DNA from 2 places in the Microbacterium sp. NPDC090014 genome. Region 1 is predicted to be linked to the other one. Evidence: riboswitches for the same ligand, from Rfam matches in the RefSeq annotation. Region 1 holds a riboswitch; the other holds the start of a gene.
The links. Region 1 has a riboswitch for thiamine pyrophosphate ahead of thiM (hydroxyethylthiazole kinase). Riboswitches for the same ligand answer to the same signal wherever they lie in the genome.

Region 1 (7,278 bases):
ATGACGACCCTCGACGGCCAGGAGCGGAAGCTCCACGTCGAGGACCTCCTGATCACCGACGAATCGGGTCCCATCGGTCTCGCCGGAGTCATGGGCGGCGGCACGACCGAGATGAGCGACACGACGCACAACGTGCTCATCGAGGCCGCGACCTTCGACCCCGTGACGATCGCCCGCACCGCACGCCGTCACAAGCTGCCCAGCGAGGCATCCAAGCGGTTCGAGCGCGGTGTCGACCCGCTCGTGCCGTTCGTGGCAGCCCGCCGTGCAGCCGACCTGATGGTCGAGTTCGCCGGCGGCACGCTCACCGACGAGGGCGGCGCTCTGTTCGCCGAGGTCTTCGTCGCGGACATCGACCTCCCGCGCGGATTCGTGCAGGGGCTCATCGGCGTCGACTACTCCGACGACGAGATCGTCGGCGCGCTCACGACCATCGGCGCAGAGGTCTCCGGGTCGGATGCCGGGTGGACCGTGATCCCGCCGACCTGGCGTCCCGACCTCACCGACAAGTGGTCTCTCGCCGAAGAGGTCGCTCGCATCCACGGTCTCGACCGCATCCCGTCCGTGCTGCCGACGCCGCCGTCCGGCCGCGGGCTCACCGCACACCAGCAGGGTCGTCGCCGCGTCGCCGACGCGCTGGCGGCTGCCGGTCTCGTCGAGACGCCCTCGTTCCCCTTCACGACGGAGGCGGAGAACGACCTGCACGGCTCGGCGTCGGGAGAGCATCTGCCCAGCATCCGGCTCGCGAACCCGCTCGACGGCTCCGCTCCGTTCCTGCGTCGATCGCTGATCCCCGGGCTTCTGCAGACCGCGCACCGCAACATCTCGCGCGGCCTCACGGACCTCGCGCTGTTCGAGACCGGAGTCGTGTTCCTGCCCGAGCCGGGTGTCGAGTACGGCACGGACGAGGTGCCGCCGCTCGGCGAGCGTCCGTCGGACGACACGCTCGCCGAACTGAACGCGTCGATCCCACCGCAGCACCGCCATGTCGCGGCGCTGTTCACCGGCAACGTCGTGACCAAGCAGCCGGGACGCGCCGCGGAGCCCTACGGGCTCTCCGAGGCGCTCGACGCCGCCAGAGTCATCGCGGCTGCAGCCGGAGTCGACCTCGATGTGGTGCAGGGGCAGCGCGCGGCGCTGCACCCCGGACGCACCGGCGTGCTCTCCGTCGGCGACGTCGAGATCGGATACGTCGGCGAACTCCACCCCGAGGTCGCCGCCGGAGCAGACCTTCCCGGTCGTGCCATCGTGCTCGAGCTCGACCTCGACGAGGTCATCGCGCTCGGCGGGAACCGTGCGGTCGCCGCCTCGCTGTCGACCTTCCCCGCTGCGACACAGGACGTGTCGCTGGTGGTCGGCGCTGATGTGCCGGCGGGCGACGTGCGCGCTGCGCTCACCGAGGGCGCCGGTGCGCTTCTCGAGTCGATCCGCCTCGTCGACGACTACCGGGGGGACGGCGTCGCGGATGGTCAGAAGAGTCTCACCTTCGCGCTGCGCTTCCGTGCGGACGACCGCACGCTCACCGCAGCCGAGGCGACAGAGGCGAAGCTCGCGGGTGTCTCTGTCGCAGCTGAGCGCTTCGACGCGACCCTGCGCGACTGAAGCTCCGCCTGAACCGACCCGCACGCGGACCGCACTCGAATGGTGCGGTCCGCGTGCGCGTGTGCTCTCGGGATGCTGCCGACGCCGCCGAGCCGACCTGAGCGCGGTGGACCTGCGAGGTACCGTGTCGGGATGAGCATCCTGCCCCACAGCACTCCCGCGGCGGTTCCCGATGGTGTCCGACCGATGGGTGAAGCGCCGTTCCTCGAACCCGGCGACCAGATCTCCTGGCACTACCGCAAGCCCGGCTGGCAGCCCGGCGATGCGTCGACCATCACGCCCATGCGGGTGGTCCGCGACGATGAACGCGGTCTGGTGGCCTGGCTCGCTCCGGGCACGCTCCAGGAGGGGCAGGGCACTCCGGCGGGCGAGCGCATCCGGACCGTTCCGCTCGAGCGTCGGTGGCTCGATCCGCGTACCCGGATCGTGGAGGAGTGGTGGGGCAACGGCATCCTCCGCATCGCTCCGGCCGGTGCGGCGTGGTCGGTGTGGCTGTTCTGGAGCGATGTGAGCGGTCCCGAGTGGGAGTTCGCCGGGTGGTACGTGAATCTCGAGAACGCGCATCTGCGCACCGACCGCGACACTTATTCATCGGATCACATCCTCGACGTGGAGATCCAGGCGGACGGTCAGGTGCACCTCAAGGACGAGGACGAGGTGATCGCGGCCGTCGAGCAGGGACGTCTCACCTCTGAGCAGGCCGCGCAGATCGAACGACACGCGGACGCGGCGATCGAGTCCTTCCATCACGGTGACTGGCCGTTCGACGCCGAATGGCGCGACTGGCGCCCGGATCCCTCGTGGACGGTCCCGGAACTGTCCGGCCTGTCGGATCTTCGCACGAGCTGACGGGCATCCGCCCTGAGCGGAAGACCCTTCCCCTCGCGCGGCGAAGATGGTGGCATGGGGTCATGACGGATGTTCTGATCCTCGGCGGCACCGGCTGGCTGTCCGGCCGCATCGCCAGACGGCTGCTCCTGAGCGGGGCGACGGTGATGTGTCTGGCGCGCGGAGGACGCCCGTCTCCGGAGGGCGCGAGCCTGGTGCTGGCCGATCGTGACGCGGCGGACGCCTACGATACGGTGTCCGGTCGAGAGTGGGATCACGTGATCGACGTCTCGTCGAACGCGGCCCACGTCTCCGCTGCGGTCGCGGCACTCGGTGAGCGAGCGGGCCGCTGGACGTACGTCTCGTCGATGTCGGCATACTCCGACGAGGAGACCGTCGGTGCAGACGAGTCGGCGACGCTGCATCCGCCGGCTGAGAGGGGAGACGACGAGTACGGCCGGCAGAAGGTGGCCGCCGAGGACGCCGTGCGTGCACTCGGCGACCGCACCCTGATCGTGCGCCCGGGATTGATCGTCGGGGCGGACGACCCGAGCGATCGTTTCGGGTACTGGGCTGCCGCTTTTCTGCGTGCCGAGGACGGCCCCGTGCTGCTTCCGCCTGTCGAGGAGCGAGACGTGCAGGTGATCGACGTCGACGACCTGTCAGAGTTCGTCGCCACCACGAGGGCCACCGGTGTGATCAACACGATCGGCGATCGGCATCGGCTGAGCGAGGTCCTCGACGCCGTGCGCAGACGTGCGGGGCACCGGGGAGACACGGTCGCGGCATCTGACGCCTGGCTCGTCGAGCACGGTGTGGCGTATTGGGCGGGGGAGCGGTCGCTGCCGCTGTGGCTGCCGAGCGAGATGACCGGATTCATGACCAGGTCGAACGCCCGCTACCGCGCGGCAGGAGGTCGGCTTCGTCCGCTCGACGAGACGATCGCCGCCGTGGTCGATGACGAGCAGGCGCGCGGCGTCGATCGGGACCGGCGGGCAGGGCTCACTCGCGCCGACGAACTCGCGCTGTTGCAGCTGATCGACTGATCGGGGCCTCGCTAGACTGCGATCAGTGACACGGGGTGCCGCATCCGCGGCTGAGAACAGACCCGTCGAACCTGATCTAGTTCGTACTAGCGAAGGGATGTCGCGTTGAGCGATCGTCTGCGTCCTGATTCCGAATCGACCTTGGCCACCTCGGCGGCTGAGCTCCTGACAGGGCTGCGCGACAGCCCACCCTTGACCCATTGCATCACCAACAGCGTCGTCACGGGCTTCACCGCGAACGTGCTGCTCGCCCTCGGCGCGGCGCCGGCGATGGTCGACATCGTCGGTGAGGCGGGGATGTTCGCCGGGGTGGCCTCCGGGGTGCTGATCAACCTCGGTACGCCGACTCCGGAGCAGCGTGCGGCGAGCCGTGAAGCCGCGGCAGGAGCCCTCGCCGCAGGTACTCCGTGGGTGCTGGATCCCGTCGCGATCGGCGCGCTGCCGGTGCGCACGGCACTCGCGCACGAGCTGGCCGACGCACGCCCCACGGCGATCAGGGGGAACGCCTCGGAGATCCTCGCCCTCGCGGGGCTCAGCGCTGGGGGGCGCGGCGTCGATGCGACGGACACGACCGATGCCGCGGCCGAGGCGGCACTCGCACTCGCTTCGCGGCACGGTTCGGTGGTCGCGGTGTCGGGACCGGTCGACCTGGTGACGGATGGAGCACGATTGCTCCGCATCGCGAACGGTCATGAACTGCTCACCCGTGTCACCGGCGGCGGATGCGCGCTGGGCGCCGTCATGGCGGCGTTCCTCGGTGCGGCGCGCTCGACCGCTGCGGATCCGCTCACCGCCGTCTCGGCGGCGAGCCTCGTGTACACGATCGCCGCCGAGCGCGCCGCGGCGCGGGCCCCGGGCCCCGGCAGCTTCGCCGTCGCACTGCTCGACGCGCTCGCCGCCGTGCAGCCGGAGGACCTCGCCGTCGCCGCGCGTGTGCAGGAGCACGCGCTGTGATCGCGGACCTCTCCCTCTACCTCGTCACGGATCCCACCCTCTGCGGCGAGCGGGGCGTCGCGGAGACGGTGCGACTCGCCGTCGACGGGGGAGTGCGCATCGTCCAGCTGCGCGACAAGGACGCGACGGATGCCGAGACCGCCGATCAGTTGATCGAGCTCTCTCGGGTGATCGACAGCCGTGCACTGCTCGTGGTGAACGACCGCGTCGAGGCGGCGCTGATCGCTCGCGCCAGGGGAGCGCGGGTCGACGGCGTGCACCTCGGCCAGGGCGACGTATCGGTGCTGCGGGCACGCGAGCGGCTGGGACCCGAGGCGATCATCGGGTTGACGGCGAACACGCCGGAGCATCTCGACGCCGTGGCCGCCCTGCCGGCAGGAACGGTCGACTATCTCGGCGTCGGCGTGATCCGTCCCACCGCCACCAAGCCGGATCACCCGCCGGCCCTGGGAATCGACGGCTTCGGTGCGCTCGCCGCGAGGACCGCACTGCCATGCGTCGCCATCGGCGGCGTGGGAATCGACGACATCGAGCGCCTTCGGGATGCGGGTGCGGCGGGGCTCGCCGTCGTCTCCGCCATCTGCGCCGCCGTCGAGCCGACGAGGACGGCCCGGGCATTCCTCAGCCGATGGAGGGCTTCGGGCACACCTCGCGTGCTCAGCATCGCGGGGAGCGACCCGTCGGGCGGGGCGGGGATCCAGGCCGATCTCAAGTCGATCGCCGCGAACGGGGGCTATGGCATGGCGGCTGTCACGGCGCTCACGGCGCAGAACACCAGGGGAGTCCGAGCGGTGCACGTGCCTCCTGCCGAGTTCCTCCGGCAGCAGCTCGATGCCATCTCGGACGACATCGTCATCGACGCGGTGAAGATCGGGATGCTGGCGAACACGGAGGTGATCGCCACCGTCGCCGCCTGGCTCGACGCCGTCCGTCCGCCGATCGTCGTGCTCGACCCGGTCATGGTCGCGACCAGCGGTGATCGCCTGCTCGATGAGGATGCCGAGCGCGCACTCTGCGGCCTCCTCGAGCGCGCTCATGTCGTGACGCCCAACCTCGCCGAGCTCGCCGCGCTCTCCGATCGTCCGATCACGGGGTGGGACGACGCGCTCGAGGCCGGGGCCGAGCTCTCCGCCCGCATCGGCGGGGCGGTGCTCGTCAAGGGAGGGCACCTCGACGGCGACGACGTTCCGGACGCGTTGATCGATGTCGCCGGGGGTGTCAGACACGGCTATCCCGGGTCGCGCATCACGACACACAACACGCACGGCACCGGATGCTCGCTGTCGTCGGCCCTCGCCACCCGCCTCGCCGGAGGGGAGTCCCCTGTCGACGCGGTGGAATCGGCGAGGACCTGGCTGCGGGAATCGCTGAGGCAGAGCGATGCGCTCGACATCGGCAGCGGTCACGGACCGGTGAACCACTTCGGCGGCCTCTGGCGACGAGGGGGACTCGAGGCCGCACCCGACCGTGCCGACCTCCGCGATCGGTGGTGGGACCGGATCGCGCACGTGCGGGCCGACATCGACGAGCTGTCCTTCATCCGCGCTCTGGCCGACGGGACTCTCGACCGCGAACGGTTCCTCTTCTACCTCCGACAGGACGCCCTCTATCTCCGGGAGTACGCCCGAGTGCTCGCAGCGGCCGCGCGGATCGCGCCCACACCGCACGAGCAGGCGTTCTGGGCTCAGTCGGCGCAGGGGGCGATCACCGGAGAGCTCGAGCTCCATGCATCGTGGCTGGCCCCGGGCGCGGGAGTGGAAGCGGCGACCTTCGCCGCCGATCCTGCGCCTGCGACCGTCGCGTACCTCGACCACCTGCGCTCCGTGGCCTTCGGCGGCGACTACGCCGAGCTCATCGCGGCCGTGCTGCCCTGCTTCTGGCTGTACACCGATCTCGGAACCCGCCTGCACGCGGGGGAGTTCGACGCGTACGCCCGAGACCCGCAGCATCCCTACGCATCGTGGCTCGCGACATATGCCGATCCCGCGTTCGAGAAGGCGACGGAGCAGGCGATCGACCATGTGATGCATGCGGCGACGGAGTCGGATGCCGCGGGGCGGCGACGGATGCTCCGCGCCTTCGAGGTCTCCAGCGCGCACGAACTCGCCTTCTTCGCGGCGCCGGCACTCCACGCGTCCGGCGGATGACGGACCCGATTTGCGCATGCCGCGACGAGCGCGCTATCGTCGCGGCATGCCTTCGGCCGCCACCGCTCCTCTGACGCTCGTTCCGAGCGTCATCGCCGTGCGCCGACGCCGCAGCGGCCGCCGACTCTAGGCGACCCTGCGCTTCTGCCTGCGTACGCACGGCGGTCGAGTGCCGGCGTCGCCGCCCCGGTTCCCGACACTGCACCCCGCGTTCGCCGAGGGGTCCGACCGTTAAGGTAGAAGAATGACGTACTCCGTCGCCGTCTCCGGCGCATCCGGCTACGCGGGCGGCGAGATCCTGCGCCTCCTCGCGTCTCATCCCGACATCGAGATCCGCACGGTGACAGCGCACTCGAACGCCGGTCAACCGCTCGTGCAGCATCAGCCGCACCTGCGGTCGCTCGCACACCTCGCCCTGCAGGACACCACGCCCGAGACGCTCGCCGGGCACGACATCGTCTTCCTCGCTCTGCCGCACGGGCAGTCCGGGCAGTACACCGACGCGCTCGGCGACACCCCGCTCGTGATCGACGCGGGAGCGGACCACCGACTGACGTCGCAGGATTCCTGGGACGCGTTCTACGGCGGCGACTTCCACGAACCGTGGGCCTACGGCGTTCCCGAGCTGCTCGTCGGCGGTGTCAAGCAGCGCGAGACGCTGCGCGAGGCGAAGCGCATCGCCGCTCCCGGCTGCAACGCCT
Region 2 (7,278 bases), on a different contig from region 1:
CATCGGCTCGCCGCCGTTGATGAACGGGAGCTCATTGACGTGCATCGCGTGCAGCACGAGCTTGACCCCGATGAACGCGAGGATCACCGCGAGGCCCTGCGCGAGGTACACGAGGCGCTGCAGCAGGCCGCCGATGAGGAAGTACAGCTGGCGCAGGCCCATGAGGGCGAAGGCGTTGGCCGTGAAGACGATGTAGGCCTCTTCGGTCAGACCATAGATGGCGGGGATCGAGTCGACCGCGAAGATCAGGTCGACGAAGCCGATCGCGATGATCACGAGGAACATCGGCGTGAAGAATCGCTTGCCGTCGCGCTGCACGGTCAGGCGGTCGCCGTTGTACTCGTCGCTCACCGGCAGGATACGGCGCACGAAGCGCATGAATCGGCCGTTGGCCGGGTTGTGGTCGCCCTGTGCGAACGCCTGGCGGTAGGCCAGGAACAGCAGCAGCGCACCGAAGAGGTAGAAGATCCAGGAGAAGTTCTCGATCAGCGTGGCGCCGAGCGCGATGAATCCACCGCGCATGATGAGCGCGATGACGATGCCGATCATCAGCACCTTCTGCTGATAGATGCGCGGCACGGCGAAGCCGGTCATCACGATGAGGAACACGAAGAGGTTGTCGATCGACAGCGCCTTCTCGGTCAGGTACCCGGCGAAGTACTCACCGCCGTACGTCCAGCCCGACACTGTGCCGATGCCGACGCCGAACAGCAGGGCCAGACCGATGTAGAACGCCGACCAGCGAGCGGACTCGCCGATGGTGGGCTCATGGGGCTTTCGCACGTGGGCGAAGAACTCGTACACGAAGAAGGCGATCGTGACGGCGATCGTGATGATCCACACGAGGGGGGTGATGTTCAAGGAGGTCTCCAGAAGACGAGGCGTGACGAGGTCGACGCCAAGGTCTTCTCCATCCTCGAGAACGAGGACCGGGGACCCGGGATGCAGGGACATCCGTAATGACGAGCCGCCCGTGGTGGAGTACTCCCCTTGGGTTCACTCGATGCTAGCGAATACATCGGCATTCCAGCTATGAGAAAGCTGAGTGGATGCTGCCAGGTCCGGTGGTTCGGGCGGGCGTCCGGTCGTGGTCTCGTCAGGCGGTCGGGCCGAGGATGAAGTTCCACGCACCCGTGAGCACCGCCGCCGCGATCGCCACCGCCGGGATCACCGCCGCGACGACGACCAGCGCCGTGTCGCGTCGGTCCCACCTCGACTCCCGCGCCCACGAACGCGGTGCCGAGCCGCCGAAGCCGCGAGCCTCCATGGCCGTCGCCAGCGACGATCCACGACGGATCGCCAGCACGAACAGCGCGAACGCCATGCCGAGCGCACGACGGACCCGCCCCTCGTCGGCCACCCCGCGCGCACGCCGTGCGAGAGACAGCGCCCGCCAGTCGTCGACGAGCAGTCCCAGCATCCGCATCCCCGCGAGCGCGCCGACGACGAATCGCGCCGGAAGCCTCACCCGCTGCGCGAGGTCGTCGGCGAGGTCGGTGGGGTCGACCGTGATGAAGAGCACCACCGCGGGGAGTCCGATCGCGAGCACGCGCACGGCGGTCGCCGCAGCGAGCGCGAGCGACCCGTCACTGATGCGCATGACGAGCCACTCGACATGCACGGTGCCGCTGGTCGCGCCGTAGAGAGCGATCGTGACCGCGCTGAGCGGCGCCGCGATCCACAGCACCGCGGTGCGGGTCCAGAACTCCTTCGCACGCAGGCCTGCGAGCATGAGCAGAGGGATCTCGAGCAGCAGGGCGACGGATGCCGACACCACGTCGATCGTCAGCACGAGGGGCAGGGCGATGAGAAGCGCCGCGATGAGTTTCGCGAGGGCCGAGCGCGGGGCGATCGGACCGGATCGTTCGACGCGGGCGGTCAGCGGATCGATCATCGTCCCACCTCGATGCGCCGAGCGTGCAGAGCCTCGAGCACGGTCTCGTCATGACTGATCGCCACGATCGCCGTGCCCTCGTCGCGCAGACGTGCGATCAGGCCGACGAGTTCGGCCCAGGTCGTCGCATCCTGCCCGAAGGTGGGCTCGTCGAGCACCAGCATCCGGGGCCGCGTGGCGAGGGCGGCGGCGACCGTGAGCCGCCGCTTCTCTCCGCCCGACAGGGTGTAGGGATTGGCTGCGGCGAGCGAGGTGAGCCGCAGTCTTTCGAGCAGGTCGTCGACTCGGGAGGCGATCTCGGCGTCCGGCAGCTTCAGCGCCCGCGGCCCGACCGACAGCTCGTCGCGCACGGTCTTGGCGAGCAGCTGGTGCTCGGGCGTCTGCATGACCGATGCGATGCGCGTGAGCAGCGCGCGCGACGACCAGTGGATGGGATCCGGCTTCTCTCCGGCGGCGAGGGGCGGCAGAGCGGCGACCCGACCTTCTTCGGCCGGGATCAATCCCGCGAGCGTGAGCCCGAGCGTCGATTTGCCTGCGCCGTTCGCGCCGGTGACCCCGAGCACCTCTCCGGCGCGCACATCGACGTCGAACGGACCGGCGACGGCGAGCCCGCGCCTGCGAGACACAGTGAGACCACGGGCCTCCAGCAGCGTCGCTCCCGGCCGCTGCGCCGGTGCGGGCGGGACGGCGGGCGGGTGCCCGGGAACCCAGACACCGGATGCCGCGAGCTCCGCGCCCCGAGCGCCGAGGACCGCGTCCGGGCTGCCGTCGGCGAGCACGACCGTGCCGTCGGGCTCGGCGCCGAGCACGATCACCCGGGTCACGATTGGCAGCCAGATGTCGATGCGATGCTCGATGACCACGAGGGTCGCACCCGTCGCATCGAGGGCGGCGGCCACGGCATCCCGTACGTCCCGCACCCCTTCGGGGTCGAGGTTCGCCGTCGGTTCGTCGAGCAGGATGGCACCCGGTCGCATCGCGAGCACGCCGGCGAGGGCGAGGCGCTGCTTCTGACCGCCCGACAGCGCGGCCGTGGATCGATCGAGGGCGACGTCGAGCTCTACGGCGTCCAGCGCCGCGCGCACCCGCTGCCAGATCTCGTCTCGGGGGACGCCGAGGTTCTCGCAGCCGAAGGCGACGTCGTCGCCGACCCTCGCGAGGATCGTCTGCGTATCGGGATCCTGCAGGACCATCCCGACCCGACCCCGGGCGTCGGTGGGCGGCACGCCGTCGACGAGCAGCGCACCGTGCGTCTCGCCCTCATCCGCACCGCCGAGCACCCCGCCGAACCCCTGGAGCAGCGTCGACTTGCCCGAGCCGGAGGCGCCGAGCAGCAGCACCCGCTCCCCCGGCTCGATGCGCAGGTCGACGTCGCGCACCGCCCAGCGCCGTCGCGTCGCGTACCGCCACCCCCAGCCACGGGCTTCGAGGGTGGCGGGCGTCGTGAGCGAGCTCACACCCGTGCGGTGACCTCGCGGCCGGCGGCGAACCGGCTGAGGGCGCCCGTGGCGGCGAGTCCTCGGGCGATCAACCACGCCCCGAGCCCGGCGATGACCGCACCCGAGATGGTCGTCGAGACGATGTAGACGCTCGTGAAGAGCGTGTCGGCGCCGGCGTACCAGAGGATGCGGTCGTTGATGCCGCAGGCGAGACCCGCACCGGCACCAGCCAGCATCGCGACAGGCAGCCGCCAGACGCCGTACAGGAAGATCAGGAACACCAGCTCTGCGCCGAGACCCTGTACGAGGCCCGAGACGATCGTGAGCGGGCCCCACGCGTTGCCGACGAGTGCTGAGATGATCGCGGCGACCAGCTCGGTGTACAGAGCGGCACCGGGCTTGCGGATGATCAGGCCGCCGAGCACTCCGGCGATCAGCCAGGGGCCGGCGAGCAGGCCCTGAACACCGGGGAGCAGCGGCGTCAGGATGCTGCTCGGCACCTCGTAGCCGACGTTCCAGAGCAGGAAGATCATCGCGCATGCGACGGCGATGACACTCGCCACGACGATGTCGACGACCCGCCAGCGCCAGAGCTGCGGGCGACCGAGGCCCGTCGACGACTGCGTGGCCGATGCCGATCCCGTGGTGGATCCGGACGTGGATGTACTCATCTGTGACTCCTCCCTGCGCTGGCATGACCCAGATCAGGTTCGACGGTCGAAGCGCGATTCGCTCCCTCTCAGCCCGGCTCGCCGGACTCCCGTGGTTGTACCCACGATCTTACCCAGAGGCGACACCCCTCGTCCTCTCCCGATGCAGCGACACGGATCCCCGCACGAGTTCGGTACCGTGAGGAGGTGACCGCTCCCGATTCCGCCGAGGCCACCGCCTCCGCCGTTCCTGCGGATGACGACGTCTCTGCGATCTTCACTCCTGAGGCGACTCCCCCCGCGCAGTGGGCGGAGGAAGACAGCGGCGGCACTCCCCTGACGTGGGTCGACCCGGTCGACGTGGCCCAGCACCCGGCGACCGACGCGCTCGATGACGCGCCGGCCGTGGAGAGCGGCGGTGCGCTGCTGACCGGAGCGCACCTGCGCCCGGCGATCGCCCGGCCCGGCGTGCTGGTGCCGCTCGGCGTCCTCGTCGGCTTGCTCGGCACCTACGCCGGATCGGCCATGCTGTGGCCGTTGCACGAGGTCGCGCCGACGGTTCAGGCCGTCGAACTCGCCCCCGTCGCGGCGCCCGCTGCCGCGATCACCTTCCCTGCCCAGGGAAGCGCTGCCGTGGGGATCGGCGGCATCGGTACGACGTCGTCGTCGCTCGACGCTGCCGCGATCGCAAGCGTCACCAAGGTCGTCTCGAGCTTGATGGTGCTCGAGCGGATGCCCCTCGCCGTGGGCGAGCAGGGCCCCGAGTTCTCGTTCACGCGGGCCGACAACCTGGCCTACTGGGACTACCGCCGCTCCGACCAGTCCGCGCTCGACGTGCCCGTGGGGGGCACTCTCACCGAGTTCCAGCTCCTCCAGGGAACGCTGCTCGGATCGGCCAACAACTACATCGACCGGCTCTCCGCGGAGATCTGGGGTTCCCCTTCGTCATTCACCGCCGCAGCAGCTGTGTGGCTGCGCGACCGTGGTCTCGACGACATCACGATCATCACTCCGTCGGGCTTCGACGACCGCAACCGGGCCACACCCGAGTCGCTCGTCGCGTTGGCCGAGATCGCGATGCAGAACCCCGTCTTCGCCGGCATCGTCGGCACTCCGTCGGTCGATCTTCCGGGCGCGGGCACGGTGGTGAACACGAACGGGATGCTGGCGGACCCCGGCGTCGTCGGCGTCAAGACCGGCACGCTCGGCGACAGCTGGAACCTGTTGACCGCGAAGGTCGTCACCGTCGACGACACGACTGTGCATCTGTACGCGTCGGTTCTCGGTCAGGCCGACGACGCGCAGCGCCTCACGGAGACCCGTTCGCTGTTCACGCAGGTCGAGACGGCGCTGGAGCAGCAGACTCCCGCCGTCGCCGAGGGCACGGTCGTCGGCACCGTCACCACGGCGTGGGGCGCGAGCACCGATGTCGTCACGGATGCGGATGCCGATGTGGTTCTGTGGAACGGCGCCGTCGCCGAGGCCTCGACGGACTTCTCACTCGGCGACAGCCGCGAAGCGGGCGACGAGGTCGGCACGATGACGAGCGTCGGGCCGTTGAACACGGTGACCACGTCGCTGTCGCTCGCCGACGATGTCGATGCCCCGAGCCCGTGGTGGCGACTGACCCACCCCCTCGAACTCCTCGGCATCACGGCCGACCAGCGCTGACGCGTCGTCCCTCCAGCGAAAGCTCGACGGACGCAGAACGCCTCGCCGCCCGGGATTCGGGAGGCGAGGCGCTCTGTCGCTTCAGGGGCTCTGTCGCTTCAGGGGCTCTGTCGCTTCAGGCGCGTGAGGAGCCTCCGGCATCCGGCCGTTCGACCACTGCCTGTGCGGCCGCTGCCTCGGCGGCGGGAGTCTGCGCCCCCACCGAGACGCCGACCTGTGCCGACGCAGCCGCGTCTTCGGCGTCGCCGCTCATGACGACCGGAGTCGAGCCGGTGAGCGCGTCCTCTGCGTCGATGTCGGTCGCCGCCTGTTCGAACTGCGACTGGTAGAGCCGCCAGTAGGCGCCCTGCGCGGCGATGAGCTCGTCGTGCGTGCCCTTCTCGACGATGTCTCCGTGCTCCATCACGAGGATGAGGTCGGCATCGCGGATGGTCGACAGGCGGTGCGCGATCACGAACGACGTGCGTCCCTGTCGAAGCGCCGCCATCGCGTGCTGCAGCAACAGCTCGGTGCGGGTGTCGACCGCCGACGTGGCCTCATCGAGGATCAGGATCGACGGCTGGGCCACGAACGCTCGCGCGATCGTGATCAGCTGACGCTCGCCCGCCGAGACGTTCGACGCGTCTTCGTCGAGCACGGTGTCGTAGCCCTCAGGGAGGGCATGCACGAAGCGATCCACATAGGTCGCCTTCGCCGCTTCGAGAACCTCGTCGTCGGTCGCGGTCGAGCGTCCGTACCGGATGTTCTCGCGGATGCTCCCGGCGAACAGCCACGGGTCCTGCAGGACCATGCCGGTGCGAGAGCGCAGCTGGTCACGCGTGACCTCGGAGATGTCCTGACCGTCGAGCAGAATGCGCCCGCCGTTCAGTTCGTAGAACCGCATGATGAGGTTGACGAGAGTGGTCTTGCCCGCTCCCGTCGGACCGACGATCGCGACCGTCTGACCGGGCTCGACCCGGAACGAGAGGTCGGTGATCAGCGGACGGTCGGGAGTGTACGAGAACGCGACGTTCTCGAACTCCACGACGCCCTTGCCGTCGGCGAGCTTCGGAGCATCCGCGTCGTCCGCTTCCTGCTCTTCGGTGTCGAGGAGCTCGAACACCCGCTCGGCCGATGCCGTACCGGACTGCACTACGGCCGCCATTCCACCGAGCTCGGACAGCGGCTGCGTGAACTGCTGCGAGTACTGGATGAACGCCTGCACGTCTCCGAGACGCAGCTGCCCGTTGGCGACCATGAGACCGCCGAGCACCGCGATGCCCACGTAGGTGAGGCTGCCGACGAAGGTCATCGCCGGCATGATGATGCCGGAGAGGAACTGCGCCTTGAAGCTGGCCTGGAACAGCTCCTCGTTCTCGCCCTGGAACTTCTCCAGCGCGTCCTGCTCGCGACCGAAGACCTTGACCAGCGCGTGACCGGAGAAGGCCTCTTCGACGCGAGCGTTCAGACGCCCGACCTTGCGCCACTGGGTGCCGAACGCCTTCTGCGAGCGAGGACCGATGACGCCGAAGATCACACCCATGAGCGGGAGCGCCACGAGCGCGACGAGAGCGAGCTGCCAGGAGATCGAGAACATCAGGACCAGCACGCCCACGACCGTGAGTACGGCCGTGATCGCGCCGGA

Region 2: it holds a riboswitch for thiamine pyrophosphate, as region 1 does, so the genes downstream of both, ACIPV5_RS00550 (ECF transporter S component) here and thiM (hydroxyethylthiazole kinase) in region 1, are expected to answer to the same signal.

The regions. Positions count from the first base shown of each region.
Region 1 covers NZ_JBIVFS010000002.1:830,836-838,113, forward strand. Annotated here, with positions in the region: gene pheT (phenylalanine--tRNA ligase subunit beta) at 1-1,602, shown strand, start outside; gene ACIPV5_RS17495 (DUF402 domain-containing protein) at 1,735-2,451, shown strand; gene ACIPV5_RS17500 (NAD-dependent epimerase/dehydratase family protein) at 2,514-3,476, shown strand; TPP riboswitch at 3,498-3,591, shown strand; gene thiM (hydroxyethylthiazole kinase) at 3,582-4,430, shown strand; gene thiD (bifunctional hydroxymethylpyrimidine kinase/phosphomethylpyrimidine kinase) at 4,427-6,577, shown strand; gene argC (N-acetyl-gamma-glutamyl-phosphate reductase) at 6,822-7,278, shown strand, end outside.
Region 2 covers NZ_JBIVFS010000001.1:117,521-124,798, forward strand. Annotated here, with positions in the region: gene ACIPV5_RS00535 (TerC family protein) at 1-861, opposite strand, end outside; gene ACIPV5_RS00540 (energy-coupling factor transporter transmembrane component T family protein) at 1,097-1,894, opposite strand; gene ACIPV5_RS00545 (ABC transporter ATP-binding protein) at 1,891-3,351, opposite strand; gene ACIPV5_RS00550 (ECF transporter S component) at 3,348-4,004, opposite strand; TPP riboswitch at 3,998-4,107, opposite strand; gene ACIPV5_RS00555 (D-alanyl-D-alanine carboxypeptidase) at 4,191-5,654, shown strand; gene ACIPV5_RS00560 (ABC transporter ATP-binding protein) at 5,770-7,278, opposite strand, start outside.